DNA from 3 places in the Staphylococcus ratti genome. Region 2 is predicted to be linked to each of the others. Evidence: predicted binding sites of a transcription regulator. Region 2 holds the regulator's gene; each other region holds the start of a gene.
The links. Region 2 encodes NrdR, which represses ribonucleotide reductase genes. Its sites were predicted from a motif close to AACACNATATATNGTGTT; they were not measured.
Positions count from the first base shown of each region.

Region 1: a site for NrdR is predicted at 5,945-5,962, ahead of nrdI (class Ib ribonucleoside-diphosphate reductase assembly flavoprotein NrdI). Genes of this name have one in related genera too.
Region 3: a site for NrdR is predicted at 5,705-5,722, ahead of nrdD (anaerobic ribonucleoside-triphosphate reductase). Genes of this name have one in related genera too.

Region 1 covers NZ_CP086654.1:1,921,768-1,932,389, reverse strand. Annotated here, with positions in the region: gene hisC (histidinol-phosphate transaminase) at 1-380, shown strand, start outside; gene LN051_RS09385 (5' nucleotidase, NT5C type) at 451-978, shown strand; gene LN051_RS09380 (diacylglycerol/lipid kinase family protein) at 1,084-2,013, opposite strand; gene LN051_RS09375 (peptide MFS transporter) at 2,328-3,839, opposite strand; gene queF (preQ(1) synthase) at 4,109-4,609, opposite strand; gene LN051_RS09365 (DMT family transporter) at 4,628-5,509, opposite strand; gene nrdI (class Ib ribonucleoside-diphosphate reductase assembly flavoprotein NrdI) at 6,231-6,620, shown strand; gene nrdE (class 1b ribonucleoside-diphosphate reductase subunit alpha) at 6,592-8,697, shown strand; gene nrdF (class 1b ribonucleoside-diphosphate reductase subunit beta) at 8,944-9,915, shown strand; gene LN051_RS09345 (CHY zinc finger protein) at 10,031-10,345, opposite strand; gene murB (UDP-N-acetylmuramate dehydrogenase) at 10,359-10,622, opposite strand, start outside.
Region 2 covers NZ_CP086654.1:1,043,367-1,053,988, forward strand. Annotated here, with positions in the region: gene polA (DNA polymerase I) at 1-614, shown strand, start outside; gene mutM (bifunctional DNA-formamidopyrimidine glycosylase/DNA-(apurinic or apyrimidinic site) lyase) at 630-1,502, shown strand; gene coaE (dephospho-CoA kinase) at 1,518-2,123, shown strand; gene LN051_RS05060 (glyceraldehyde-3-phosphate dehydrogenase) at 2,419-3,429, shown strand; gene nrdR (transcriptional regulator NrdR) at 3,588-4,055, shown strand; gene LN051_RS05070 (replicative helicase loading/DNA remodeling protein DnaB) at 4,057-5,430, shown strand; gene dnaI (primosomal protein DnaI) at 5,427-6,350, shown strand; gene thrS (threonine--tRNA ligase) at 6,651-8,588, shown strand; lysine riboswitch at 8,644-8,818, shown strand; gene LN051_RS05085 (amino acid permease) at 8,944-10,452, shown strand; ribosomal protein L20 leader region at 10,494-10,622, shown strand, end outside.
Region 3 covers NZ_CP086654.1:64,091-74,712, forward strand. Annotated here, with positions in the region: gene LN051_RS00265 (type III PLP-dependent enzyme) at 1-1,024, shown strand, start outside; gene sbnI (bifunctional transcriptional regulator/O-phospho-L-serine synthase SbnI) at 1,008-1,772, shown strand; partial or broken gene LN051_RS00275 (IS6 family transposase) at 2,471-2,670, shown strand; gene LN051_RS00280 (5'-nucleotidase, lipoprotein e(P4) family) at 2,783-3,676, shown strand; gene LN051_RS00285 (DUF6440 family protein) at 4,137-4,334, opposite strand; gene LN051_RS00290 (lactate/malate family dehydrogenase) at 4,576-5,502, shown strand; gene nrdD (anaerobic ribonucleoside-triphosphate reductase) at 5,765-7,612, shown strand; gene nrdG (anaerobic ribonucleoside-triphosphate reductase activating protein) at 7,614-8,147, shown strand; gene LN051_RS00305 (SdrD B-like domain-containing protein) at 8,360-10,622, opposite strand, start outside.

The DNA.
Region 1 (10,622 bases), 880 kb from region 2:
CATTAGCAGCACTACGTATTGGCTATATGGTAACGACAAAAACGCTAGCCTCTAAATTAAATGTTTTACGCCCACCGTTTAATACAACACGTCTTTCAGAGCAAGCCGCGCTTGCAGCATTAAAAGACCAAGCTCACTTGCAAAAAGCGGTGGCAATCAATCAAAGAGAGCGTGAAAAATTTTATGAGATTGATACAAATCTTAAATTGTATCCTTCACAGACCAATTTCGTTTTTGTAGAAACGTCAGAAGCAACAAAATTAAACCAAGCCTTGTTGCAAGCAGGCATTATTGCGCGTGAATTTCCTAATGGTGTCCGTATCACAATTGGTTTTCCGGAACAAAATAAAGTGATCCGAGAAGTCTTGGCACAGTTTTAAGCGTGAGGATGAAGTACATAAGCTAAATTTGTTATAATCGATGTACTGAATGAAGACAAGGAGCGATAAGATGAGGCAATCAATAGGAATAGATATGGACGAAGTGATGGCAGATACGTTCGGCGCTATCTTGAGAGAATTTAATCAACGCACCGAATTAGGCCTTACCGTAGAACAATTGGTAGGGAAGAAAATCTATGATATTATGCCAGAGCACGTAGAAGAAATTCGAGACATACTGACTTCTGATGGATTCTTTAGACGGCTTGATGTAATAGAACATGCACAAGAAGTTGTGGAAAAGTTATCAGAGCATTACGATATCTATATTGTGACTGCAGCGATGGAAGTGCCTTCATCTTTTCATGATAAATATGAATGGTTAAAAACGCATTTTCCATTTTTAGATGCACAACAATTTGTCTTTTGTGGACGTAAAAATATTGTAGCAACGGATTATTTGATAGATGATAATCCTAAGCAACTTGCGATACATACGGGTAAACCGTTAATGTTTACAGCGCCACATAATCGAAATCATACAGAATTTGAACGTTTAAACAATTGGAAAGAAGTTGAAGCTTACTTTTTAAAGTAATAGATGTTAAGTCTTCGATGGGTTACTTCAACACACGTTATATAAAAATGAAGATAAAAAAGAGTAAAGGTCTTTTCAGAAAATGACCTTTACTCTTTTTGTATATTAACGTGTTGGAATGTTCGGTGGAACCGTTAATAATTTAATTTTTTGTGCGCAAATTTCAATGGAGATAGGTGTTTTTAAATTGATTTCGCCGTCGATATCTACACGCATATGCGGTGTTGTAGAGAGGTGGATATTGTAGCTCGGAATATGTTTAATATTTTCGCTAATTTCATTCCATGTCATACTATCTCGTAAACTAAAAATATCTTTTAAAATACTAATACTATAGTTATTAAAAATAAATGTGTTGAGCTCGCCATCTGTAGGAGATAAGTCTGTCATTGGAACTTTACCACCCCCTATGAAACGTCCATTGGCAAAAAGAATCATAGAAGTATCTCCAGTATAGGTTTTACCATCAATATTAAGTTCATAATTGAAATGTTCGGGATTTGCGAGTGTTTTCAATGTAGACGAAATGTAGCTCAATTTACCAAAAACATCTTTAGATTTGCCTTCAACATTTTCTGCATTTTGTACCATTAATCCGATACCTGCAAAATTTAAGGCGTATTGATCATTCACTTTCATAACATCATACGCTTTAGGTTCTGATGAAAGTAAGTCGTAGGCAGCATGACTTGCATTATTAGAAAGGTTTAAAGTTTTAGCAAAATCATTAAATGTGCCTCCAGGAATGACACCAACTGGAAGGTCTAATTGATTTTTAATTATGCCGTTAATCAATTCATTGACGGTACCATCTCCACCTAAAATAAATAACACATCCAAACCGTCAGCATTATCGGTTTGTGCGATACGTTGACAATAACGCGCAATATCTCCTTCCTCTTCACTAAGTTGAATAGAGAATTTTTTACATAACTGTGTCAACGCAACGGTGACGTCGCCTAATCCTTCATGAATTTTATTTAAGCCGGAATGTTGGTGGTAAAATAAGAGACCGTTTTTATATTTATGTGTCATTGTATGCTACCCACTTTCATAAAAGCTGTTTACTGACATATATACCGCAGTTGCATCTGTTTTAATCGTAAAATAAAAAATCATCTTCACGCGAATACTATATAGAGTGATTTATGAGTAGACAATAAAAAGGGGAGCGGGACAGAAATCTATTTGATTTCGTTGTCCCGCCCCGACAAGGCTGACTAGGATTGAAAAGAGCGGTGAAGCGAAATTTCAATCCAGACAGCTACTGTGCTTTTTAACAGTTATATATTCATTATAGGAGTGGGACAGAAATCTATTTGATTTCGTTGTCCCGCCCCCTTTTTTATTTATTTAACGCCTTGCATTAAGTTTTTAATGAATGGGGTAGTGAAAATGAGTAAAATACCTATGGCGATAGCGATTACACCTGAATATAAGAAGTACTCATTTGAACTGATTACTGTATACACATGAACCATTTGGGTATTGATACCTTGAGCCATTGCATTAGATAAAAACCAAATACTCATCATTTGTGCTGTAAAAGCTTCTGGAGCGAGTTTAGTCGTCGTTGATAGCCCGATAGGTGAGATACATAATTCACCTAATGTAACGATTAAGAAACTTGCTACTAACCAAAACGGATTAATTAATGATGTTTCTGCTGAAAGCGGAATAACCATAATTAAATACGAAATTCCGGCTAAAATAACCCCAATGGCAAATTTTAAAACAGTAGGTGGGTTATAGCGTCCTAATTTCACCCACAACATTGAAAATACAGGTGCGAGTAAAACAATAAAGAGTGGGTTCAACGATTGGAACCAAGCTGGTGGAATATGAAAATCAATAAAGCCACCAGTAATTTTAGCTAAATTTAATTGTGTTTTAGTATCTGCAAATTGTGCAAGTACCGTAGAACCTTGTTCTTGAATCATCCAAAATGCAACGGATGCAATAAATAATGGAAAATAGGCCAAGACACGTTTACGTTCATAGTCTTTTGTCTTCTTACTTAAAATCAATTTACCAAAGTAGAATAATGGTAGAAATACGCCTAATATAGTGACTAAATTCGCAAAACTAGCAAGTGTTAATTGGTTGAAGATACTAAGAATAAAACATAAAACAACGCCAACAATGATCACTAAACTAACAATAATCATCATTTTAAAGCGCTCTGCTTTTGTAAGTGGATCCGGTACTTCAAGACCGGCTAAACCTAAATTTTTCTTATTTGTAATCAAGTATGTCAGTAATCCGAAGAACATACCTACTGCTGCAATAGCAAACCCTAAATGGAAACCGAGATTTGCTTGTGCCCATCCAACAACAAGGGGCGATAATAGTGCACCAAGGTTAACGGACATATAAAATATTGTAAAGGCTGCATCAAGGCGTGGGTCATTTTTATCGTATAAAAGTCCTACAGTTGATGAGATGTTTGGCTTTAATAAGCCTGTACCTATAATTAAAAATAACAATGCAATCAATAATAAAGTAAAGTTATTTGGTAAAGATAGGAGGATGTGACCCAACATAATCAGTACGCCACCAAAGAAAAGTGCGTGACGCGTACCTGTAATACGGTCGGCAATCCAACCACCAATAATACCACTCATATATATTAAAGCACCATACATCGAAACGATTTGAAGTGCTAAACCTTGGTCAAGGCCAAATCCGCCTTTCGCTACAGAATAGTAAATATAGTATGCTAAAATTGCTTTCATACCATAGTAACTGAAGCGTTCCCAAAATTCTGTGAAAAATAATGTACTTAATCCCTTAGGATGCCCAAAGAAACCCGTTCGAGGTGTACTGCCGAGGATTTCTTCTTTGCTATAATGCTGACTCATAGTTTCATTTCCCCCTTAAAATCGTGAAGATAAAACTATTTTAAACCTAATATAAAGTTTTAACAAGAAAATTCAGTAAATTTAGAATGATTTCAAGTCAAAATAATGACAATTAATTTTTGAAATAAAACGTGAACATGAAGTAATTCATAGCAATCATTGATTGAGAAAATGATAAATGTTGTCTTCATTTTTATGTATAAAAAGAGAGCGGGACAACGAAATCAACTTGATTTCGTTGTCCCGCAACAAAAAAGAAAGCGTAATTTTTAGCGATTATCAATAGTTTCAGGATACATATCGTGATTCATCAGGCGATGTTCTGCCATTTTTTCGTATTTCGAATTTGGACGACCATAATTCGTATAAGGGTCGATGGAAATGCCTCCACGTGGAGTGAATTTTCCCCAAACTTCAATATAATGTGGGTCCATTAATTCGATTAAATCATTCATAATAATATTCATACAATCTTCGTGAAAATCTCCATGATTTCTAAAACTGAATAAATAGAGCTTTAAAGATTTGGATTCGACCATTTTGATATTTGGAATATATGAAATATAAATAGTTGCAAAATCAGGTTGTCCAGTAATTGGACATAGAGATGTGAATTCAGGACAATTAAATTTCACAAAATAATCGCGACCTTGATGCTTGTTATCAAATGATTCTAGCACATCAGGGCGATAGTTAAATTCATAGTTATTATTTTGGTTTCCTAGTAATGTAATATCTTGTAAATCTTCTTTAGATCGTCCCTCTGTCATGAGAAGACCTCCTTAAGTTTAATGTTTTTGTGTAGATTTTTGATGCGTCTGTGTTTCTCTTCTCGCTTTTTCAAACATGAAATAACTTGCACTTAAAATAATTACATATCCAACAACGGCGACAAAGTCAGGTGATTCACCGAATAAGATGAAACCGATGAAAGCTGTGAAAATAATAGATGCATACGTAAAAATAGAAATGTCTTTAGCCGGAGCATAGCTATATGCTACAGTAATACCAATTTGTCCCACGGCGGCAGAAAGACCAGCAAATATGAGAAATACGATTTGTGTCGTTGACATAGGTTCATAAGTAAAAATAACAAATGGAAGCAGCGCTACAACTGAGAATAGAGAAAAGTAAAATACGATAGTATAAGGTGCTTCTCGAGTGCTTAAGGCACGAACAGCAGTATAGGCAGCAGCAGCGAAAACACCTGATAATAAGCCCATTACAGCTGGGATGATATCTGAAGAAAACTCAGGTTTTACGACAAAAAGCATGCCGACAATCGCTATAATCATAGCAGTGATTTGATATTTTTGAATATATTCTTTTAAGAAAATGAGACTTAATAGAATCGTCCAAAAAGGATTGAGTTTCATTAAAATATCAGCATCACTCAACACCATATGATCTATGGCATAAATATTTAAAAGGACACCTGTTAAACCGAGTGTAGATCGGGTAATCAATAACGGTTGGCTACTAAGTTTACCTAAAATAGGTTGTTGATACTTAATAATGAAAAATAATGGTATAAACATCGCAACTAAATTACGTGCTAACGACTTTTGAAAGACAGGTAAATCACCAGCAAGACGAAAAAAAACTGCCATAAAACTAAAACCAATAGCAGAAATCAAGATAGCGATGATGCCTTTCATTTTTGAATTCATAGAATCGCCTCTTATTTATATTAAATTTGAATGTTTTTATCGTAGCACAATTCAAGCATTTGTGCATGAGAAAGTTGCAAAAAACTGAATTGAATTATATACTAAAACAGAACGTACGTTCGTGCTTTGTTCGTTGATGTACTATGTTCGTCTTCACAATGTCAAGCAATTTTGTGCTAGGTTTTAAATTAATTAAAGTCTAGAATTTTCATAAATTTTCATTCGTTGATATGGTCGCGTTTGGTGACAATTGGTGTCAAAAATTTCATTTTCTGCTTTAAAAAAAATCAAGTCTGATGTACAATGAAACACATAATATAGTATTGAGTAAGAACGTTAAACACAACATATAGTGTTTTAAGACTCAGTATACCAAGTAGAAACTACAAATAGTTAGCAAGATTACACTTTTAAAAGAGATTGGGTGTAACCTTGGATACAACATCTTGTATCCGAGTCGAATTGGCAAAAACAAATGCGTTTTAAGGGGAATTGATTTGCCAAATTATTTTATTTCATCTTTAAATAAAACAAAATATATGTTCGCTTTTACGTTAATTAATACTCAAATGTTAACTTCATTTTCTATACCTTTATATTAACACCTATAAAGATGATTAACTACATATCAATGCTGACACAACGAATATTCAAGATAAATTTTATAAATAAGCCGACGCAAAAATGCGTATATGGGCTTAAAAGAAAGGAAGTCCTTGATATGAAAGTGGTTTATTATTCATTTACAGGAAATGTAAAACGTTTTATTAAGCGTACGGAATTATCAAATACGATGGAAATAACACCAGCTTCTGTAGCAAAGCGCATCGATGAACCTTTTATCATCGTGACAAGTACGATTGGTTTTGGTGAGGTACCAAAGCCAGTGCAACAATTTTTAGATCTTAACCATGATAATTTAAGAGGTGTAGCCGCAAGCGGTAACCGAAATTGGGGACAAAATTTTGCAAAAGCAGGCAGTAGAATTGCAGATGAATACGAGGTCCCATTATTAATGCAATTTGAATTACATGGAAGCTTAAAAGATACAAAGGAATTTAAGGAGAAGGTGGTTAATTTTTATGAAGACAATGGAAAAAAAGCGATATAATCATATCGAATTGAATAACCAAGTAACAAAAAGAAATGAGACAGGCTTTTTTGATTTAGAAAAAGACCAAGAAGCATTGGTTGTTTATTTAGAAGAAATCGAGGATAAGACGGTTCAATTCGACGATGAGATAGCACGTCTACATTTTTTAGTAGACCAAAACTTCTACTACAATCTATTTAATGATTATAGCGAAGAAGATTTAAATGAAATTATCAATTTCGCAAATGACATTCCATTCCAATTTGCGAGTTATATGTCAGCGAGTAAGTTTTTCAAAGATTACGCCTTGAAAACAAATGATAAATCAAAATACCTTGAAAATTACCATCAACATGTAATTATTGTGTCGCTTTATTTAGCGAATGGGCAAGTCGAGCTTGCCAAGCAATTCGTACGTGCCATGATAGAACAACGCTATCAACCTGCAACGCCAACATTTTTAAATGCAGGACGAGCGCGTCGAGGTGAGTTGGTTTCTTGTTTTTTACTTGAAGTTGACGATAGCTTAAATTCGATTAATTTTATTGATTCTACTGCGAAGCAACTTAGTAAAATTGGTGGTGGTGTGGCAATCAACCTTTCCAAATTGCGCGCACGTGGCGAAGCAATTAAAGGTATTAAAGGTGTAGCCAAAGGTGTGCTTCCAGTTGCTAAAGCGCTTGAAGGTGGTTTCAGTTATGCTGACCAACTTGGCCAACGTCCAGGCGCAGGTGCGGTATATTTGAATATTTTCCACTATGATGTGGAAGAGTTTTTAGATACTAAAAAAGTAAATGCCGATGAAGATTTACGTCTATCGACGATTTCAACCGGCTTAATCGTCCCTTCTAAGTTTTTTGATTTAGCAAAAGAAGGAAAAGACTTTTTTATGTTTGCCCCACACACGGTAGAAGCAGAATATGGTGTGACGTTAGATGACATCAATATTGAAGACTACTACGATCAGTTAGTTGAAAATCCTAATATTATAAAAAAATCAAAAGACGCACGTGAAATGTTAAATATGATTGCGCAAACACAATTACAATCAGGTTACCCATATTTAATGTTTAAAGATAATGCCAATAAAGTGCATCCAAATGCTAATATTGGGCAAATTAAAATGAGTAACTTATGTACGGAAATTTTCCAATTGCAAGAGACGTCAATTATTAATGATTACGGTATTGAAGACGAAATCAAACGTGATATTTCTTGTAACTTAGGCTCTTTAAATATTGTGAATGTGATGGAATCTAATCGATTTAGAGATTCTGTTCATACAGGTATGGATGCGTTGACATTTGTAAGTGATGAAGCAAACATTCAAAATGCACCAGGTGTAAGAAAAGCGAACCGTGAGCTACATTCTGTGGGGCTAGGTGTTATGAACCTTCACGGTTTCTTAGCGAAAAACCAAATCAATTATGAATCAGAAGAGGCGAGAGATTTTGCAAATGTCTTTTTTATGATGATGAATTTCTATTCTCTTGAGCGTTCTATGGAAATTGCAAAAGAACGTGGAGAGGTGTTTGCAGAATTTGAAAAATCGGATTATGCGAATGGCCGCTACTTTGAGCGCTACACAACAGAAGACTTTTTACCACAATACGATAAAGTGAAAGCTTTATTTGAGCATCATGATATTCCAACACGTGAAGATTGGAAGGCGCTCCAAGAAGAAGTTGAAAAATATGGTTTGTACCATGCATACCGTTTAGCGATTGCACCAACACAAAGTATTTCATACGTTCAAAATGCAACAAGTTCGGTTATGCCAATTGTTGATCAAATTGAGCGTCGTACGTACGGTAATGCAGAAACGTTTTATCCGATGCCATTTTTATCTCCACAAACAATGTGGTACTATAAATCAGCATTTAATACAGATCAAATGAAACTTATCGATTTAATTGCGACAATTCAAACACATATTGACCAAGGTATATCGACGATTCTTTACGTTAACTCTGAAATTTCTACACGTGAATTGTCTCGTTTATATGTTTATGCGCATTATAAAGGATTAAAATCTTTATATTATACACGTAATAAATTGTTAAGTGTTGAAGAGTGTACAAGCTGCTCAGTCTAGAGTGAACTCGAAGGCTAATAGGTGATGAATTAAAAGATAGAGAATCTAAACAATTGGTGTAACGTTTTATATGCTTTGCATGTAACGTACAAATTGATTCAGATGATACGGGGAGATGTCATAGTACTAAGGGGACAAACGAGGTAGTGAGGCAGAAATATCATATTATAAAAAGGTGTGGTTGTCTCATTTCCATCGTTTACTTCATTCACCATATTAATATAAGAAAAGGAGAAATAGATTGAGATGATAGCTGTAAATTGGAATACACAAGAAGATATGACGAATATGTTTTGGCGCCAAAATATTGCACAAATGTGGGTAGAAACGGAATTTAAAGTTTCTAAAGATATCGCAAGTTGGAAAACATTAACAGAAGATGAACAAAACGCATTTAAAAAAGCTTTAGCAGGTTTAACAGGCTTAGACACGCATCAAGCTGATGATGGTATGCCGCTCATCATGTTACATACAAAAGACTTACGTAAAAAGGCAGTCTATGCATTTATGGGAATGATGGAACAAATCCATGCGAAAAGTTATTCTCATATTTTTACAACGTTACTACCTTCTAAAGAAACAAACTATTTATTAGATGAATGGGTTTTAGAAGAACCTCATTTGAAATACAAATCAGAAAAGATTGTGGGTACGTACCATAAATTATGGGGAGAAGAAGCTTCCATATATGATCAATATATGGCAAGAGTAGCAAGTGTCTTTTTGGAAACATTTTTATTCTATTCTGGTTTCTACTACCCTTTATATCTTGCTGGACAGGGGCGTATGACAACATCTGGTGAGATTATTCGTAAAATATTATTGGACGAATCTATTCATGGCGTTTTCACTGGTCTTGATGCACAACATTTAAGAAACGAACTGTCAGAAAGTGAAAAACTTAAAGCAGACCAAGAAATGTATAAATTGCTTGAAGACCTTTATAAAAATGAAGAGTCTTATACACGTGAATTGTATGAACCGCTTGGTCTTGCAGAAGATGTACTTAATTATGTGCATTATAACGGAAATAAAGCGTTATCTAATCTTGGTTTTGAACCTTACTTTGAAGAGCGTGAATTTAATCCGATTATCGAAAATGCCTTAGATACATCAACGAAGAACCATGATTTCTTCTCAGTTAAAGGTGATGGATACACATTAGCGTTAAATGTAGAAGCATTAAAAGATGAAGACTTCATTTTTGATCGTCAATAATTTAATGTAGCGATATTTTCATAAAAAAACACGTTCGTTGATGTCATGTAAAATGACGTTAACGAACGTGTTTTTTATACTCTTTGTTCATGATTCGTACGATATTGTATGCGCGCTATATTTCAAAATACAAGTGATAATGCAACTTGCAACGACTATTAAAATGCGCATTACACTTTGGACAAGCCTCAATAAGCATATACTCATTGATTGTCATTTCGTGCTTGCAAACGCCACATAAAATGGCTTTTTCATTAAACTCGCGTTCTTTCCAACGATGGATACGGTGATTTTCTGCTTCGTTGTGACATTTGTAACAAGGGTAATATTTATTGCAACATTTAAATTTTATTGCAATTACATCAAGAATGGATTGATAGTGCACGCATCGTGTTTCATTATCAATCACTTGACCATAAACAGTTGGCATTTCTTTTGCTCCTTTACTGACGTTCTTCTATTTTTTCGCCAATAATTCGAACTTCTCTTTGTAATTCAACGTCAAATTTTTCTTTCACTACTTTTTGGACATAGTGAATTAAATCTTCATAATCTGTTGCAGTACCATGGTCGACATTCACCATAAATCCCGCATGTTTTTTGGATACTTCGACGCCTCCGATGCGATGTCCTTGAAGGTCAGAGTCTTGAATTAATTTACCAGCAAAGTAGCCAGGAGGACGACGGAAGACGCTACCACATGAAGG
Region 2 (10,622 bases):
AGGCCTTTATTCATAATGAAGATATTCATACAACTACAGCGATGAAAGTCTTTAATGTAGATGCATCTGATGTGACATCTTTAATGCGTAGACAAGCAAAAGCAGTAAACTTTGGTATTGTGTATGGGATAAGTGATTATGGTTTGAGTCAAAGTTTAGGCATTACGCGAAAAGCTGCAAAACAGTTTATAGATGATTATTTAAATCATTTTCCTGGCGTGAAAACGTATATGGAGGATATCGTACAAGATGCGAAACAAGAGGGTTACGTAGAGACACTTTTAAAACGTCGTCGATATATTCCAGATATTACGAGTCGCAATTTTAATAAACGTGGGTTTGCTGAACGTACGGCTATGAATTCTCCAATTCAAGGCAGTGCGGCAGATATCATTAAATGTGCGATGGTCCAACTGGATGAAGCACTGAAACAGTCATCGTTCAAAGCGAAAATGTTATTACAAGTGCACGATGAACTTATTTTTGAGTTGCCTAAAGAGGAAGTAGAAGCGTTTAGCGCCTTTGTTGAAGAAATTATGGAAAATGCATTAGAATTAGATGTGCCACTAAGTGTGGAATCTGATTATGGTGACACATGGTACGATGCGAAATAGAAAGTAGGGAACAAGTTGCCAGAATTACCAGAGGTAGAACATGTTAAAAGAGGGATACAACCTTTAATCGAAGGAGCGACGATTGAAAATGTCACTTTTTCTCCTAGTGTCATACGAGGAAAATCTGAGGGAAAAGCAACGATAATTAAAGGCATTAGCCTAGAAGCTTTCAAACAATATACGATACAGTTCACTATTGAAAAGGTATATCGTAAAAGTAAATATATTCTTATTGAATTGATGAATAATACAACCAAAAGAGTGTTAATCTCACATTTAGGTATGGCGGGCGGCTTTTTCGTTGTAAAAAATATTGATGATATCCCAATCACAAATTACCGTAAGCATTGGCATGTGATTTTTCATTTAAGCAACGATTGGCTTCTAGTATATTCAGATATTAGACGCTTTGGTGAAATTAGAAATGTGCAAACGCTTGAGGAGTATCCTTCCATACTGGAAATTGCACCAGAACCATTTGATGATGCAGCTTTACCGCATTTTTTATCTCAATTCGAAGTAAAAAAATTCCAAAACATGCCAATTAAGCGTATGATTTTAGAACATCGTGTGATTTCTGGATGCGGTAATATTTATGCGTGTGAAGCTTTATTTGATGCGAGTATTGACCCGCATCGCATAAGCAAAACATTGACACTAAATGAACGGATCGAAGTGTTTAATAGTGTAGTAAAAGCATTGGAAAAAGGGATTTTGTATGGCGGAACGAGTATTTCCGATTATGTTCATGCAGATGGCCAACGTGGAACAATGCAAAATAATTTAAAAGTTTATAAACAAAAAATATGTTCTATATGTCAAAGTCCCATTGAGACGGCGATAATTGGCGGTAGAAATACCCATTATTGCAAGAACTGTCAAAAATAAGGAAGAAGGTATGTTATGTCAAAAGTCATTGGTTTAACCGGTGGAATTGCTACGGGCAAATCTACGGTTGCTGAACTATTAAAAGCGCACGGTTTTAAAATTGTTGATGCGGATGTTGCTTCTCGAAAAGCAGTTGAAAAAGGGTCAGAAGGTTTAGCACAAGTTAAAGCTGTATTTGGAGATGAGGCAATCGATGAAAACGGTGAAATGAATCGTCAATATATTGGCCAACAAGTGTTTTATGATGATGAAAAACGTGAAAAATTGAATGCGATTATTCATCCGATAGTAAGAGAAATAATGGAGGCAGAAAAAGCGCATTATTTATCAGAAGGTCATGATGTAGTAATGGATATTCCATTATTATTTGAAAATGGCTTAGAAGAGACAGTTGATGAAGTATGGTTAGTTTATACATCTCCGAGCATTCAAATTGATCGCCTTATAGAAAGAAACAACATGTCTATTGAAGACGCCAAAGCGCGTATATACAGTCAAATTTCAATCGATAAAAAGAGTAGAATGGCGGATGTCGTCATTGATAACTTTGATACTAAATTAGAATTAAAGCAAAACCTTGAAGCTGTATTGGCAGAAAAAGGCTATCTCAAGGACATATAAGCAAACACCTTTCGCTTGTTACGAAAAAGCGGAAGGTGTTTTTGTTGTTATAATGGTTAGTTTCGTCTTTGTCTTGTAAAAATGTGTTATTGTAAAACTTTATTTTCCAGTATATGTGTTTGAACATTAAGTGGGTGTCGACTTGTTAGTGCTATATCAAAATTAAGTAAAGCAATTAAAATTAACAAATAACATGTAATAAGTAAAATTTATCTTGGTAAACGGTTTCATTTTCGTCCGATTATGATATACTCTTAATTATAAGTATAACACATTAACAAGGAGTGCTTTTTTCATGACGACAAAGATTGCGATTAACGGTTTAGGCCGTATTGGCCGTATGGTTTTAAGAATTGCATTAAACAGAGAAGATGTTGAGGTGGTGGCGATTAATGCAAGTTATCCACCAGAAACAATTGCACATCTTATTAAATACGATACAACGCACGGGCGTTTCAACAAAGAAGTACAACCTATTGAAAATGGGATTACAGTAGATGGAAAAGAGATTAAACTTGTATCAGACCGCAACCCTGAAAACTTACCTTGGGAAGCTTTAAATATCGATGTAGTAATTGAAGCAACCGGTAAATTTAATCACGGTGATAAAGCAGCAGCGCACATTAAAGCAGGGGCTAAAAAAGTATTGCTAACAGGACCATCTAAAGGTGGCCATGTACAAACGATAGTTAAAGGTGTCAACGACGACCAATTAGACGTTGAACAATATGATATTTTCAGTAATGCTTCATGTACGACGAACTGTTTAGCGCCGGTAGCTAAATTATTAAACGATGAATTTGGCATTGAAAACGGATTAATGACAACAGTTCATGCCGTAACGAATGATCAAAATAACATAGATAATCCACATAAAGATTTACGTCGTGCGCGTGCAGCTTTCGAAAGTATTATTCCTACGTCAACTGGTGCAGCTAAAGCGTTAGCATTAGTGCTACCTGAATTAGAAGGTAAATTGCATGGTATGGCACTACGTGTACCAACGAAAAATGTATCTCTTGTAGATTTAGTTGTTGACTTAAAACAATCAGTCACAAAAGAACAAGTTAACCAATTATTTAGAGATAATAACTTAGGTGGTGTGGTTGATATTGTTGATGAACCGTTAGTATCAGATGATTTCAACACGGACAGTCATTCTGCAATTGTTGATGCGCAATCTACTATTGTCATGGGAGACAGAAAAGTAAAAGTACTTGCTTGGTATGATAATGAATGGGCATATTCTACACGTGTTGTAGATGTCTTACAACAAATTGCGAAAGCGATTAAAGTGACTGCTTAAAATTTAAAGTTAGCAAGCGAAATAATGATTAAAATGTAATATTGCTCATAAAGAGTCAAGGTGATACGCATACCTTGGCTCTTTTTAATCGTCCAATTTTGGTTATTAAAGCGGTTTGTAGTATAATGAAACAAAATTATATAAGAAGGTGAAAAGTCGTGAAATGCCCGAAATGCCAACATACGCACTCCCGTGTTGTGGACTCAAGACATGTAGACGACCTCAATGCAATCAGAAGAAGACGTGAATGTGAGCATTGTGGAACACGTTTCACCACTTTCGAGCACATTGAAATGAGTCCGTTAATTGTCGTGAAAAAAGACGGGACACGTCAACAATTTAATCGAGAAAAAATCTTAAATGGACTTGTACGTTCTTGCGAAAAAAGACCTGTGCGTTTCCAAAAACTAGAAGAAATTACAAATCAAGTAGAATGGAAATTAAGAGACTCTGGTATGGCCGAAATTTCTTCACGAGATATTGGCGAACATGTAATGGATTTACTAATTGATGTCGATCAAGTGTCCTATGTTCGTTTTGCATCAGTTTATCGAGAGTTTAAAGATATCGATCAATTGTTAAAATCAATGCAAGGTATCATTAACGAAAATAAGCGGAGTGAATAACATGGTTTCTATGTATCAAAACCAACTTATGCCTCATGACGGATTTATTGTTATCCGTCCATACCATTATCATCACGTGCACCAAGAAGTATTGAATCGTTTATTCATCCCGCTTATCGGTGCTGAGGCAGTAAGTTATTATCAATATTTGGAGCAATTTCAAGATAGTGATTTTGAAGCAGGATATACACACTATACGATAATGTCAGAACTTAAAATCAATTTATTAAAGTTTCGAGAAAAACTTGATTTATTAGAAGGCATTGGTTTATTAAAAACATATGTCCGTCATAATGAGCAAACGACACAGTTTGTTTATGAGTTAGTCTCGCCACCAACGCCATACAATTTTTTTAATGATCCTATGTTGTCGGTGTATTTTTACCAAGTTGTCGGACAAACACGTTTTCATGATATTAAGCGCTTTTTTATACCTAAAAACAAAGATTTAAAAGGCTTTTCTGAAGTGACTAAAAAGTTTACAGATGTCTTTAAAGTTCCTAAAAATCAAAAACACACGAATGAAACGTATATGCGCGAGAATCGATATGAGGGCGTGGATTTATCAGATGTAGCGTTTGATTTTGAACTTTTAAAAGATATGTTACAAACACAATATGTGAGCCGAGAAGTTATTTCTGAACCAAATAAAACGACGATTGTACAATTGGCGACTTTATATCGCTTGTCTCCAGACGTTATGAAGACGATTATTTTAAAGTCATTAAATGCGGATCAAACACTTTCGCTTGCTACATTACGTAAAACGGCGCAAGATTATTACCTCATTGAAAACCAACAAGCGCTCCCGGCGCTAACAGAAGCAGAAATTTCAGCAACCTCGGATGAAGGGGTGAACCATGCTCAAACTGAAGTAACGAATTGGGAAGAATGGTATGACATGATGGACAATACGAGTCCTATTGTGATGCTTACATCTTGGGGAGATGCTGAACCGACGCCGCAACAAAAATCAATGGTTGAAGACTTATTGACGCGAGAGAAATTGAGTTTCGGTACGATAAACGTTTTATTACAGTATGTATTGTTGACTAAAGACCAAAACTTACCTAAAAATTATGTACTTTCAGTCGCTTCAAGTTGGAAGAAAAATGGTGTGACAGATGCTAAATCTGCGGTTGAACACGCACAAAAAATTAAACAAAAGCAAGCACAGTCTTACACTAAAAACACGAATAAAGCCTATCATTATCAAAATAAGGCGCCCTTACATTCTAAAGAAAAAACACCGCGTTGGTTAACGCATCCGGAAGAGTTTAAGCTGGCAGATGAAGATCAAGAACGTCTTGCAAAAGAAAGAGAGGCGTTTTTAAACAAACTTAAAAATAAAAAGCGGGCAGGTGAGAAAGAATGAAGTCATTTCGTCATATTATGGGATCGAGTGAAGCGTTTGAGAAGCGGATTGCAAAAATTAAGCGAGATGTATTACAAGACCCAGACGTTAAACGTTTTTTAGAAGCTCATCAAGAAACTTTGACTAATCGTATCATTGATGAAGATTTAAATATTTTACAAGAATATAAAGACCAACAAAAAACGTACGATGACAATCACGATTATGAAAACTGTCCTAATTTCGTAAAAGGGCATATTCCTGAGTTATACCTTGAAAATAACCGTATCAAAATTAGATATAAACCATGCCCGTGTAAAATCAAACATGATGAAGCTAAATTTTATAATAATATGATAACGTCATTTCATATGCATCCAGATACGTTAAACGCTAAAATCAAAGATATTTATATGAATCGGCAAAATCGGTTGAAATTGGCAATGCATTTAGACGAAATGATTGATCAAATGATTGCCCGTGAACCGACTAAAGGACTTTACTTGTACGGTGAATTTGGTACGGGCAAATCTTTTATACTCGGTGCGATAGCGAACGAGTTAAAAAGTAATCGCGTACCGTCTACGATTATTTACGTACCTGAATTTATTCGAACGCTTAAAAGTGGTTTTAAAGATGGCTCAACGGATAGGCGTGTAAAAGAAGTGAGAGAAGCCCCTGTATTATTTTTAGATGATATTGGCGCAGAAGAAATCTCTCCATGGGTTCGTGATGAGGTGCTAGGGCCGATACTACATTACCGTATGATTCAAAATTTACCTACATTTTTTAGCTCGAACTTAAATTTAGAGGAACTTGAACACCATTTAGCTGTCACAAGAGGTGGTACAGAAGTTACAAAAGCTGCGCGTATTATGGAACGCATTAAAACGTTAACAAAAGCGTATCATCTTGAAGGAGAAAATTATAGAAAACGTTGAAAAACTCAAAAAAAGCGTTATAATGTAATTAACTAAATGACGACGAAAATAAGAGGACACGATGAAATACTCCCTATTATACAGAGAGCTACTGTTGTTGAGAATGTAGTTAATAGCGTATTTTGTTACTCCCTCATGTATGATATTTGTAATAAATGTCCGGCTCAAGACCGTTATCTTATGTAGAGTTTGCATGTACATACATGTATGACTAGGGTGGTACCGCGATGACTTCGTCCCTGTTTTGGGATGGGGTCTTTTTTATTTTTTAGTCGTTTGATATTAATAAGGAGGATGCATATGTCTGAAATTAGTATTCGCTTTCCGGATGGAAATGAAAAAAGTTTTGAAAAAGGGATAACAACAGAAGAAATCGCACAATCTATTAGTCCTGGTTTACGTAAAAAAGCAGTAGCAGGAAAATTTAATCAACAATTGGTGGATTTAACAGCGCCTTTAGAAGAAAACGGGGACATTGAAATTGTTACACCAGGAAGTGACGAAGCGTTAGAAGTGTTACGTCACTCTACAGCGCACTTAATGGCGCACGCAATTAAACGTCTTTATGGAGATGTGAATTTTGGAGTAGGCCCTGTCATTGATGATGGTTTTTATTACGACTTTGATATGGAAACTAAAGTTTCTAGCGATGATTTTGAAAAAATAGAAAAAACAATGAAACAAATTGTAAATGAAAATCTTCCAATCGAACGTCGTGTTGTATCACGAGACGAAGCAAAAGCATTTTTCAGTGAGGATCCATATAAGTTAGAGCTTATTGATGCAATTCCTGAAGATGAAACTGTCACATTATACTCACAAGGAGAATTCACTGATTTATGTCGCGGCGTCCATGTGCCGTCAACTGCTAAAATTAAAGAATTCAAATTGCTTTCAACAGCAGGCGCGTACTGGCGTGGAGATAGTAATAACAAAATGCTTCAACGTATATATGGCACAGCGTTTTTTGACAAAAAAGATTTAAAAGCGCACTTACAAATGCTTGAAGAACGTAAAGAGCGCGATCATAGACGTATCGGTAAAGACTTAGAGCTTTTCACAAACAACCAATTGGTCGGTGCAGGATTGCCGCTATGGTTACCAAACGGGGCGACAATTCGCCGTGAAATCGAACGTTACATTGTTGATAAAGAAATCAATTTTGGATACGACCACGTGTATACACCGGTGATGGCAAATACCAATTTATATAAAACATCAGGACATTGGGACCACTACCAAGACGATATGTTTCCTGTAATGCAACTTGATGAAGATGAAGCGATGGTGTTACGTCCGATGAACTGTCCGCATCATATGATGATTTATGCCAATAAGCCGCATTCATATCGTGAACTGCCAATTCGTATTGCAGAGCTTGGTACAATGCATCGTTATGAGGCAAGTGGTGCAGTATCTGGTTTACAACGTGTGCGTGGAATGACGCTTAATGATGCACACATTTTTGTACGTCCAGATCAAATCAAAGATGAATTCAAACGCGTTGTGAATATGATTATTGATGTGTATAAAGATTTTGGGTTTGAAGATTATCGCTTTAGATTAAGTTATCGTGATCCTGAAGATAAAGAGAAATATTTCGATGATGATGAGATGTGGATTAAAGCAGAATCTATGTTGAAAGAAGCATCTGATGAACTCGGGTTAGTATACGAAGAAGCGCTTGGGGAAGCAGCTTTTTATGGACCTAAGCTTGATGTCCAAGTTAAAACAGCAATGGGTAAAGAAGAAACGTTATCTACGGTTCAACTTGACTTCTTATTGCCTGAACGTTTTGACTTAAATTACATCGGTAAAGACGGCGAGCAACATCGACCAGTTGTAATTCACCGCGGTGTCGTTTCTACTATGGAACGTTTTGTTGCCTTCTTAACTGAGGAAACAAAAGGTGCATTTCCAACATGGTTAGCGCCACAACAAGTTGAAATTATTCCTGTTAATGTTGATTTACATTATGATTATGCGAAACAAATTCATGATGAGCTTAAATCACAAGGTGTTCGAGTTCGAATCGACGACCGTAATGAAAAAATGGGTTACAAAATCCGTGAAGCTCAAATGAAAAAAATACCATATCAACTCGTTGTTGGGGATAAAGAAGTTGAAAACAACGAAGTGAATGTGAGAAAATACGGCTCTAAAGATCAAGAAACAATCGAAAAAGATGAATTCATTTGGAATTTGATTGACGAAATTCGTTTAAAAAAGAAACGATAAACTTGTCAATGCTTACGGATTAAGCTATAGTAGATATTAATTAAAAGTAAATACGAATTTAGTTAGAGGTTGCGTCTTTAAAGAGTCGTTTGTCAGAAGTTGAATGGGACATATGTTGCACAAATTAAAGGTAAAGACGCCGAAGTAAAAAGTACACCATGAATACTTTTTATTGGGCTGGTTTTCGAATAGGGGCCAGACTGTCACAATAGTGGTGTGCTATCTATGTTATGAAAAAAGACAAAGGTTGCATCCTAGGTGCGAGCTTTGTCTTTTTTTAACGATATTTAATGTTAATAGTTAGAATCGGGCAGTTGTTACACTTACCTCTAAGTAATAAGAAAGGATAATGTTTATGAATCAGGTTCATTCGGAAAAAGACAACACTGTTCAAAGACAACTTAAAGATCGACATATTTCGATGATTGCCATCGGTGGAGCAATTGGGACAGGGTTATTTATGACGTCAGGCGGTGCCATTGGAGACGCTGGCCCGCTGGGGGCACTACTCGGTTATTCCATCATTGGTATCATGGTGTTTTTCTTAATGACATCATTAGGAGAAATGGCCACTTATCTACCTGTCTCAGGGTCATTTAGTACGTACGCAACACGTTTTGTAGATCCGTCACTAGGGTTTGCGTTAGGTTGGAATTACTGGTTCAACTGGGTGATTACTGTTGCGGCTGATGTGACTATTGCAGCGCAAGTGATTCAATATTGGGCACCTTTACAATTTTTACCAGCTTGGGCTTGGAGTTGCCTATTTATGTGTGTGATTTTTAGTTTGAATGCACTATCTGTAAAAGTTTATGGTGAAAGTGAATATTGGTTTGCTTTTATTAAAGTAGCAACAGTTATTATTTTCATTATCGTTGGATTATTAACAATTTTTGGTATTATGGGCGGACCAGCTGTAGGTTTTGATACGTTTACTAAAGGTGATGCTCCAATTTTAGGAGATAGTTTGGGCGGAAGTTTACTTGCTATTTTTGGTGTTTTCTTAATTGCAGGTTTCTCATTCCAAGGTACGGAATTAGTAGGGATTACTGCAGGAGAATCTGAAAACCCTCAACGTGCTGTACCTAAAGCGATCAAACAAGTTTTCTGGCGTATATTGTTATTTTATGTTTTTGCGATCTTCATCATTGGTATGTTGATTCCTTATGACAATCCAGCGCTAATGGGTGGAAAAAATGACATTGCAACGTCACCTTTTACGTTAGTATTTAAAAATGCAGGTTTAGCATTTGCAGCCTCATTTATGAATGCGGTCATCCTCACTTCAGTACTTTCAGCGGGGAACTCGGGTATGTATGCAAGTACGCGTATGCTTTATTCAATGAGTAAAGACCGTCTTGCAGCACGTGTTTTTGGAAGCACAAATAAAAATGGTACACCTATTGTATCAATGCTTGCAACAGCAGCCGTTGTAGTTTTTATTTTTGCAGTGCAACATTTGAGTGGTAACGCATATGAATACATCGTAGCAGCAAGTGGTTTGACTGGATTCATCGCTTGGGTCGGTATTGCAATTAGCCATTACCGTTTTAGGAAAGCTTTTGAGGCTCAAAATTACGATAAAGACAAATTAGTTTATAAAGCGAAATTATTCCCATTCGGTCCGATTTTAGCAGGTGTACTATGTATCGTTGTTATTATTGGACAAGATGTTGATTTTATTCAAAGTGGTCAGTTTGATTTTAATCGCTTTTTAATTACGTATATGGGTATTCCGGTATTTTTAGGCTTCTTTATTTACCATAAGTTAAGATATAAAACGAAATTAATTCCTTTGAAAGAGGTTAACTTAGATCCTTCAGTGACAACTAAAGAAAAAAACTTTCAGAAACATGTTGACTAATTCGTAACAACTTGGTATAGTTAATTCTGTTGATTACGAAACGGACCAAGTAGAAGCACCCGCTTCTCACCTGTAGCGACGCAAAAGGCTGTTGGCAGGTAAACGAAAACATGTGATTGAAAGTTCATGTGATTGAAGAAGCGGGGACACTGTGTGTCCTCGCTTCTTTT
Region 3 (10,622 bases), 980 kb from region 2:
TGTGGGGTTCGAAGTGGCTTCTATGGGTGAAATTGATAAAGGATGTGCACATTTGCCGGCACAGCGCATTATTTTTGGTGGGCCAGGTAAGACAGACGAAGAACTTGATCACGCGATTGAAAAAGGAATAGAACGTATACATGTTGAAAGTATTCACGAATTAGAGCGTTTGAATGCACGTTTAGAACACCATGAAACAACGATGCCTATCTTGTTACGTGTGAACCTGTCTGGTCCTTTCCCTAATGCGACGTTACACATGGCTGGACGTCCGACGCAATTTGGTATTTCAGAAAATGAAATCGATGAGGCGATCCAACGTGCATTACATTTAAAACACGTTCAATTACAAGGTTTTCATTTTCATTCCATTTCTAATAATTTAGACGCTGAGTTACATGTCAACGTGATGCGCTTGTATTTTGAAAAAGCGAAACAATGGGCAAAAACGTATGATTTTCCATTGAAACATTTAAACGTCGGCGGTGGCATTGGCGTGAACTACAAAGATTTAGACGCACAGTTCGATTGGCAGACGTTTGTTGAAGGTTTGCACAGAGTAATAGATGAAGCAGATATGCATCACGTACCTATCAATTTTGAATGTGGCCGTTATTTAACAGCGCATATGGGTTATTATGCGACAGAAGTCATTGACATTAAACAAGTTCATGGTGCCCATTACGCCATTTTAAAAGGGGGAACACAACAATTCCGACTCCCTGTTTCGTGGCAACATAATCATCCGCTTGAAATATGCGAAGTAGAGGCTTTCCAATATGATTTTAAACGTCCTGAATTAAAAAATCGTGCGGTCACATTTGTAGGACAATTGTGTACGCCAAAAGATGTCTTTTCAAAAGAGCGACAAACGCCCCAGATTAGACTAGGTGATATCGTCGTCTTTCAATATGCTGGCGCGTATGGTTGGTCCATTTCGCATCATGATTTCTTGAGTCATCCACACCCAACATTTGTCTACTTATCTGATACAAAGGAGGACAATTATGAAACACATGTATAAAGACTTAAAACTCATTCCAGTCGACCAAATTGATTTACATGAGAAGTACGAACCATGTCGACTGGAAAAAACAAAAATGAGTATCGAAGCAGATCAGTTTATACGACATCCTATTTTGGCAACGTTAACGCAAACAGGCAGATATATGGTAATTGATGGTGTACATCGTTTTACTAGCTTAAAGGCACTTGGGTGTAAAGTTGTACCGGTTCAAGTCATCAGTGAAACGCAATATTCTATTAGTACGTGGAATCATAAAGTGCCATTTGGAACATGGTGGACAGAGCTACAACAAGATGGCTCACTCCCTTGGACGACTGAAATGCGCTCAGAGCGACCATTTATTACAATGTGTAAAGGACAAGACGAACAGTACCTTTATCTCGCAGATCTTGGCAATAAGAAGTTAGAAGCTTGGGCTAAAGTTGTCGGCAGTTATAGTGATGCTTGTGCAGTTGAACGTGTTACAAATTGTGACGGTTATTGTCACGATACGTCATACATCATGATGAAATACCAGCCGTTAGACATTAAAGAGATAGAAGCTGTCGTTGAGAGAAGCGAAACCGTCCCAGCAGGGGTGACACGCTTTAATGTCTCAGGCCGATGTTTAAACCTTCAAGTTCCATTAGAAATTTTGAAAAACGGTCATAACCGAAGTATGAATATGGCGTGGTATCAATTTTTGAAAGACAAAATGGCCAACACACGTTGTTACACAGAAAAAGTTTATCTAGTAGAACAATAATACGACGTTGTGTATGCGTCTAAAATATTAAGATGAACGGTAAAGTAATACTATGGAAATAGTGTACTTTACCGTTTTGTATTGTGTGAAGTGCTTTAGATATAAACAATTCGACAATCCTCAAAATAAAAATCAACAAGATGTTACTCCATATTTTGCGGCATCAGTTCTAATCGTAGTCATGGACATATGGGGGATTACTATGTTGGTTAGGAATTCTAGCTACCGTTTTCGCTAAAGATATGTATATATATAGTAAAAAATGCGCTAGAAAAATAAGCGCGTCAAATCATGGTTATTTGTAAAAAATAGAAAAAGCTATTACAAGAACAACTATAATATCAAAAAGGTCAAAACCTTCATGATTAGAAGAAAGTAAGATGTTTCTGACCACATAGTTGTTTTTTGTTATAGTGCTTTCTTTTAATTTTTTAGATAAAAATATATAAGCGTGTTTACAAAAAAGGTAAATGAAAGTGGTTACTACTAAAATGAATAAAAATTTAATCATAATACCCTCACCCTCTAGTTTATATATGAATTTGACAAAAAATATCGATTTTATATCAGATCCAAAAATACAAAAAAGTTAAAAATTTTAAAACAACTTATGAAATTAAATAAGATTCACTTAGAACATCCCTATTCTGTTACAAAGTTAATTTTGTAGTCCAATTTTAACAAAAAGGGCATTTTGTATGAACTATTTTAAATATAAACAATTCGATAAAGATGGCATAACTATACCTTTGGTCTACCATTTAAGATACATATTGAGTTATTGTGATGTATTTGAATATTAAGAGAACCTGGCGTGAACGTTTATCATTCTACTATCTATCGGTGGGTACAAGAATATGCACCTATTTTGTATCGACTTTGGACTAAAATCGAAAAAAGTCTATAGAAACCTTGTGATTCAGTATAAAAACAATTAATATATAAACGTATAAAATAATAATTAATTGCCCAACTTTTATACACAATACATAAAAAAGGTGATCGAAAACATGAACAAATGGACAAAGACAGCAACAACGCTTTTAGCTTTAGGTGTAATGACTTCAACTGTACCTACAGACACATTTGCAGGAGCGACACAAGCGCCAACGCAACATACGCAAACGCAAGAGGATGCAAAATATGTTAAACAACTCGGTGAACAAAATATTACGAGTGTATCGTGGTACCAAAATTCTGCAGAGGCAAAAGCACTTTATGCGCAAGGTTATAACAGTGCCAAAGAAGCCTTAAGCAAAAAGATTAAACAACATAAAGGTGGTAAAAAATTAGCCATCGTTTTAGATATTGATGAGACAGTACTTGATAATTCACCATATCAAGCAGCAAGTGCTTTAAAAGGACAATCTTACCCAACGGGATGGCACGAATGGGTAAAAAGTGCTCAAGCGAAACCGGTCTATGGAGCTAAAGACTTTTTAACGTATGCAGACAAACATAACGTTGAAATTTTCTATGTTTCTGATCGTTCTCATGAAAAAGATTTAAATGCAACGATTAAAAACTTGAAGAAAGAAAAATTGCCACAAGCAGACAAAAAGCATGTGTTATTGAAAAAAGAAAGCGATAAAAGTAAGTCTGAACGTCGTGATAAAGTACGCACAGATTATAATTTGGTGATGTTGTTCGGAGATAATTTACTTGATTTTGATGAGCCTAAAGCGGCAACGCAAAAATCGCGCGAGGAATTAGTAAGACAACATGAAGATGATTTTGGTAGTAAATACATTATTTTCCCAAATCCAATGTACGGTAGTTGGGAAGCAACGTTATACAATAACGATTACGGTATGAGTGCTAAACAAAAAGTTGAGAAACGTAAGCAATCTTTGAAATATTTTGATATGAAGACGAACAAAGTTAAAACATATCAAGGGGAATAAAAATTTAGCATTGCAAGACGCTAAAGGGGGCGGGACAACGAAATCAAATAGATTTCTGTCTCGCATCATAGGTAGAGCGTTGAATATAAAGCGCACAGTAGCTGTCTGGATTGAATCGCGCTTAATAGCTTATTCAATCCTAGTCAGCCTTGTGGGGGCGGGACGACGAAATCAAATAGATTTCTGTCTCGCATCATAGGTAGAGCGTTGAATATAAAGAGCACAGTAGCTGTCTGGATTGAAAATTCGCTTAATAGCTCATTTCAACCCTAGTCAGCCTTGTGGGGGCGGGACAACGAAATCAAATAGATTTCTGTCCCGCACTATAGATAGGACGTTGAATATAAAGCGCACAGTAGCTGTCTGAATTGAAAATTCGCTTAGCAGCTTGTTTCAATCCTAGTCAGCCTTGTGGGGGTGAGACGACGAAATCAAATAGATTTCTGTCTCACTCCCTTTTTTATGACAATGTTTTTGTATCCACTTTTGATATGTTGCCATTTTCGTCGAGTAATGGTGTGATACCGCCGCTTGCTCCTGTCCAATTAGATAAGTACTGAATGCCTGTTTTTTTATCTGTTAATATGTAACAAGATATGCTTTTGTCTTTACCACATTCTTCGACGATAAAGCGATTATTTTGGCTTTTTTTAAACATAACTAGACACCTCCGTGAATTCTTCTACTTGAGCGTACCACATATTAGCATTTTCTCTAAAGGTACTAGGGGTTTCGTTTTATATTTAATGTGTATTGTATTAAACTGTCTTTAATATAATAGAGATACAGTAGTCGAGTTTAGGGCTATGCTGATTAGCGCTAAAGTATTACTTAACTCTCTCTTTTGTACGAAGCAACCGCGACAGTTGATGACGTTTCTAAATAAAGGAGAAGATATTATGAAATTAGGAATTATTGGTGTAGGTAAAGTTGGTAGTCAGCTTTTGACAGATGTACAATATACCAATTTATTTTCACAGATTGTAGTGATTGATTCAAACAGAGAACGCGCGTATGGAGAAGTTTTAGATCATCGTCATGCCCAAGGATTAAAATCGACAAATCATATTGATATTGTGAGCGGCGATTATGATGATTTAAAAGATGCAGATGTCGTAGTTGTCACAGCAAGTGTACCTATGGATGCTGAAATATCAGATAGAACTACATTAACTAAAGGCAATATCGCTATTGTTGAAAATATTATGAATCGTATTTATCAAGTGACCACGCAACCATTAATCATCTTTATTTCGAATCCGGTAGATGCGATGACGTACATTGCGACACAAACGAATGATTATCCGAACAAAAAAATTATGGGAACAGGAACTTTGTTAGAAAGTGCACGTTTTCGAACGTTAATTGCGGATCATTATGATATTGATCCGAAAAACGTTGAAGGTTTTGTAATTGGAGAGCATGGTAAAAATGCGGTGCCAGTGTGGAGTAAGGTCACTATATCTGGAATGACGCTTGATGAGTTTGAACAATTGTCCGATCAACCGAGCATAGATAAAACAACGATAAGTCAACAGATTGTTAAAGTTGCTTTTGATGTATTAAAAAGCAAAGGGTGGACGAACACTGCGATTTCTAAAACGACGATTGAACTGATTAAAAGTTTAGTATTAAATGAAAAATCCATTTTACCGATAACGTCTTTATATGCGCATCAACAAGTTGCTATAAGCTTACCGACACGTATCAGCAGTCAGGGCATTGAACACGTTTTTGATATTTCATTAGATGACAATGAACGTCAACAATTTGAAGCGGCGCAAAGTTATATTAAAGCTACAATTGATATTAAAAACCAACGATAGTGCACGAACACAGTTTTGAATAACTACTATCAACAATCAACATTGTTTCATACTTTGTTGGTTGTTTTTTCATGCTTGCAACATCCAAGTTAAATTTAGAATTTGTTATAATCCAAAGTATTGTTGAATTGTTTACGGTCCAAAGTTCAAGATTTATTAACAATGCTTTGACAGTTATGTTAACATCTCTTTTTTTATTTGAATAACTATATATAGTGTTTTAAATTGATAATAGATACTATATATAGAAAGGGATGACATGATGAAACAACTTGAAGTCGCTTTACAAGGTCTGATTACTAAAGATCCTACGGTAGTTAATGAGAATGCCAATAAAGATAGTAATACATTTTCAACGATGCGTGATTTGACAGCAGGTGTCGTATCAAAAACCTATGCTTTACAACATTTGTTACCCCGACGCGTGGCAGAAGCACATAAAAATGGAGATATTCACTTTCACGATTTAGATTATCACCCGTTTCAGCCATTAACCAATTGTTGCTTAATTGATGCAGACTCGATGTTACAACATGGGTTTGAGATTGGAAATGCGAATGTCACTTCTCCGAAATCTATTCAAACCGCAACGGCGCAACTCGTACAAATTATCGCGAATGTTTCAAGCAGTCAGTATGGCGGTTGTACGGTTGACCGTGTAGATGAATTACTGAGTACATATGCGCGTTACAACGAAGCGCACCATCGTGAAGTGGCAGAACAATTTGTTAAACCAGAAGCGATAGACGATTATGTGGATCAACAAGTCTCAAAAGATGTTTACGATGCGATTGAAAGTTTAGAGTATGAAATTAATACGTTATATACATCGAATGGTCAAACACCATTTGTCACATTAGGATTTGGATTAGGTACAGACGAATTGAGTAGAAAAATTCAACAATCCATTTTGAAAATACGGATTAAAGGGTTGGGCAAAAATAGAATGACTGCGATTTTCCCTAAATTGGTATTTTCAATTAAAAAAGGTGTTAATTTTAGTGAAAGTGACCCTAACTATGATATTAAACAACTTGCTTTAGAATGTTCCACAAAACGGATGTATCCAGATGTTTTAAACTACGAAGCATTGGTTAACATTTTAGGTGATTTTAAAGCGCCAATGGGGTGTCGCTCTTTTCTTCCGGCATGGCAAGATGCAAAAGGCGACTTTGAAAACAACGGCCGTTGTAACTTAGGTGTTGTCACGTTAAATCTTCCACGAATTGCGATTGAATCGAAAGGAAATAAAGTCGCATTTTGGAACGGTTTTCACGAACGTATGGATGTTTTACATGAAGCCTTGTTGTATCGCATTGAGCGTGTGCTTCAGGCCACTCCAGAAAATGCGCCGATTTTATATCAAAGCGGGGCATATAAATATAAATTACAAGAAGGAGAATCGGTAGCCGCATTGTTTCAACACCGTCGAGCAACAATTTCAATGGGCTATATCGGTCTATATGAAGCGGCAACCGTCTTTTATGGTCCGAATTGGGAAACAAACCCTGAAGCTAAAGCTTTTACACTCGATATTTTGAAAGAAATGAAAGACTACCAACTGAAGTGGACTGAGGAAACGGATATTTGGTTTAGTATCTACAGCACCCCAAGTGAATCATTGACCGACCGTTTCTGTCGCTTAGATTATGAACGATTTGGTGCTATTCCAGATGTGACGGACAAAGGCTATTATCAAAATTCGTTCCATTATGATGTAAGAAAAGACGTCACACCTTTTGAAAAAATAGATTTTGAAAAAGCATATCCACAGTATGCGAGCGGTGGATTTATTCATTATTGTGAATATCCTAAGTTGAATCATAATTTAAAGGCACTTGAAGCGGTATGGGATTATGCTTACGACAAAGTAGGTTATTTAGGAACGAATATTCCAATTGACCGCTGCTATGACTGTGGATATGAAGGAGATTTTGAAACGACAGAAACAGGCTATACTTGCCCACATTGTGGTAACCAAGATCCTAAAACGATCGATGTAGTAAAACGAACATGCGGTTATTTAGGTAATCCTGTTCAACGCCCTGTAATTGAAGGACGTCAAAAAGAAATTTGTGCACGTGTAAAACATATGAAGGAACCGAAATAGTATGAGCGCCTTAAATATCGTTGAAGGACGCGGTTATATCGCCAAAATAGAACAACATAGTTTTGTCGATGGGGAAGGCGTGCGCGTGAGTTTATATGTTTCAGGTTGCCCTTTTCAATGCCAAGGTTGCTACAATGTCGCAGCACAAAACTTCACGTATGGCGAACCTTTTTCCGAAACATTACTTGAAGAAATTTTGGCTTCATGTGAACCGAATTATATTACGGGATTAAGCATACTAGGCGGCGAACCGTTTTGTAATGTAGATATTACGTTGAAAGTCGCACAAGCGTTTCGTCAAAAATTTGGACAACGTAAAACTTTATGGGTGTGGACGGGTTTTTTATTTGAATATTTAAGTCGCACGACAAACAAACGTTTTCAATTACTTTCTTTAATTGATGTGCTTATAGACGGCCCATTTATACAAGCATTATATCAACCCAACTTGCCGTATAAAGGCTCATTAAATCAACGTGTGATCGACGTCCAAGCCTCACTCAATGAAGGAAAACCTGTCACGTATATCGCCTAATATAAAAGCGATTTGGAAATCAAGATAGAATGATAAATCGATCAACGATGCGACTGGCGTATAGCTTAGTAGTATAAGAATAAGAAGGTAGGATAGTATCGAGTTCAAATAATAAAAAAAGCCTCGTGAAAACGTCACAGACGATTCACGAGGCCATTTTATTTAATCAATCACAGGATATGAACTTATTTCAATGTAATGCTTAAGTACAATTATGACTTAGCTTTGTCTTGATTGTGTTTTTTTCTTCTGAGTAAGAAAAGTGCACCGAGTCCAGCGATGAATGATCCAGCGAGACCGCTGTTCATTGTTTCGCTACCTGTTTCAGGTAATGTCGCTTTTGCAGGTGAGTGATGCGCTTTACCTGATTGTGGCATTGTTTTTGATGCCACAGGTTTCTGTGACTGAGACTTACTAGGCGTTGAACTAGGTGTTGGTTTTGGTTCCGGCTTTGGTTGTGGTGTCGGACCAGGTGTTGGCTCAGGTTTTGGTTCTGGCGTTGGTTTTGGCGCTGGTCCAGGAGTCGGCTCAGCCGTTGGTTTATAGAACCCAGAATCAACAGAGAAGTCATCGCTATTATTAATTGTTACTTTTGTAGATAAGCCGTCAGAATCAAGGTGGTCATTGCCCACATTTGATTGAGTAGGCTCGTAACCTTGAGGTTGAGTGAAAGTGATTGTGTATTCACCATTTTCAAGACCTTTAAAAACGTACTTACCAGAAGCGTCCGTAGTCGTTGTTACAGTAGAACCGTCTGGCTTCGTTAAAGTAACAGTAACACCAGGGATACCTGTTTCGTTAGCGTTTTGGATACCATCTTTGTTTGCGTCGTTCCAAACGTAATCGCCGATTTCATATTTTGCAGGCACAGGTTTTGGTTCTGGCGTTGGCTTGAAGAACCCAGAGTCAACAGTAAGGTTATCACTATTGTCGATCGTTACTTTTGTAGATAAGCCGTCAGAATCAAGATGGTCATCTCCTACATTTGATTGAGTAGGTTCATAACCTTGAGGTTGAGTGAAAGTGATTGTGTATTCACCGTTTTCAAGACCTTCGAAGACGTACTTACCAGAAGCGTCCGTAGTCGTTGTTACAGTAGAACCATCTGGTTTTGTTAAAGTAACAGTCACGCCAGGGATACCTACTTCGTTAGAGTTTTGGATACCGTCTTTGTTAGAGTCGTTCCAAACGTAGTCACCTAATTTGTAAGTCGCAGGTGTAGGTTTTGGTTCTGGCGTTGGTTTGAAGAACCCAGAGTCAACAGTAAGGTTATCACTATTCTCGATCGTTACTTTTGCAGACAAGCCGTCAGAATCAAGATGGTCATCACCCACATTTGATTGAGTAGGTTCATAACCTTTAGGTTGAGAGAAAGTCACCGTGTAGTCACCGTTTTCAAGACCTTCGAAGACGTACTTACCAGAAGCATCCGTAGTCGTTGTTACAGTAGAACCATCTGGTTTCGTTAAAGTAACCGTAACGCCAGGGATACCCATTTCGTTAGAATTTTGGATACCGTCTTTGTTAGAGTCGTTCCAAACGTAGTCACCTAATTTGTAAGTCGCAGGTGCAGGTTTTGGTTCTGGAGCTGGTTGGTAGAACCCAGAGTCAATAGTGAAATTGTCAGCATCGTTAATTGTAACTTCTTTAACTTGTCCGTCAGAATCAACAGATGTGTCACTTCCAGCATTTACGATTGTTGGAAGATAACCTTCAGGTGCTGTGAATTCAACAGTATATTTACCGTTAGATAAATTATCGAATAAGTAATTTCCGTATTGATCCGTAACGCCAGTTCTAACAACTTCTCCATTACTATCTTTTAATGTGACAACGACATTTGAAAGCGGTGTTTCACCTACATCTTGAATACCGTTATGATTAGAATCGTTCCAAACGTAATCACCTAAACTATATGTTTTATCAGTGCCATCTCCAGAGCCAGAGCTTTTTTTAACTATAAAACCGTTGTCGAAGTAAAAGCTTGATGAAGCGCCACACGTATCGGTTGCTGCTAATTTTACTCTTGTTGACAACTCAGTGCTGTATGTAGGATCAAATTCAGAATCCATTACAACTACAAAAGGTGTATTGATTGCACCAAAGTTCACTTCTAAATTACCGTTAGAATTTGTGTATATGCTACCATTTCTATAAAAATCTGGAGCTAAATCTTTATAGCCTTCTGGGTTGAAGTAGTAGCTGTCTGTTAAATAACTTGGATCTGAAACTTGATAAATATGCAATTTAGAAATGTCATAATTGATGATTGCATTACTTTCTTGCTTATTTTTACCTAGTACTAAATACGCACTACTTAAGCTTGCGTTTTTAGGGTTAACGTAAATGGTTTCAGTAAACTTATTCGTTTTTTTAGTACCATCTACACTTGTAATCATAGAATCAACAGATGCTGGATATGCCCCGTGGTCATGTCTATCATACGCGTAAGTAATAGATGTTGTATATTTTTCT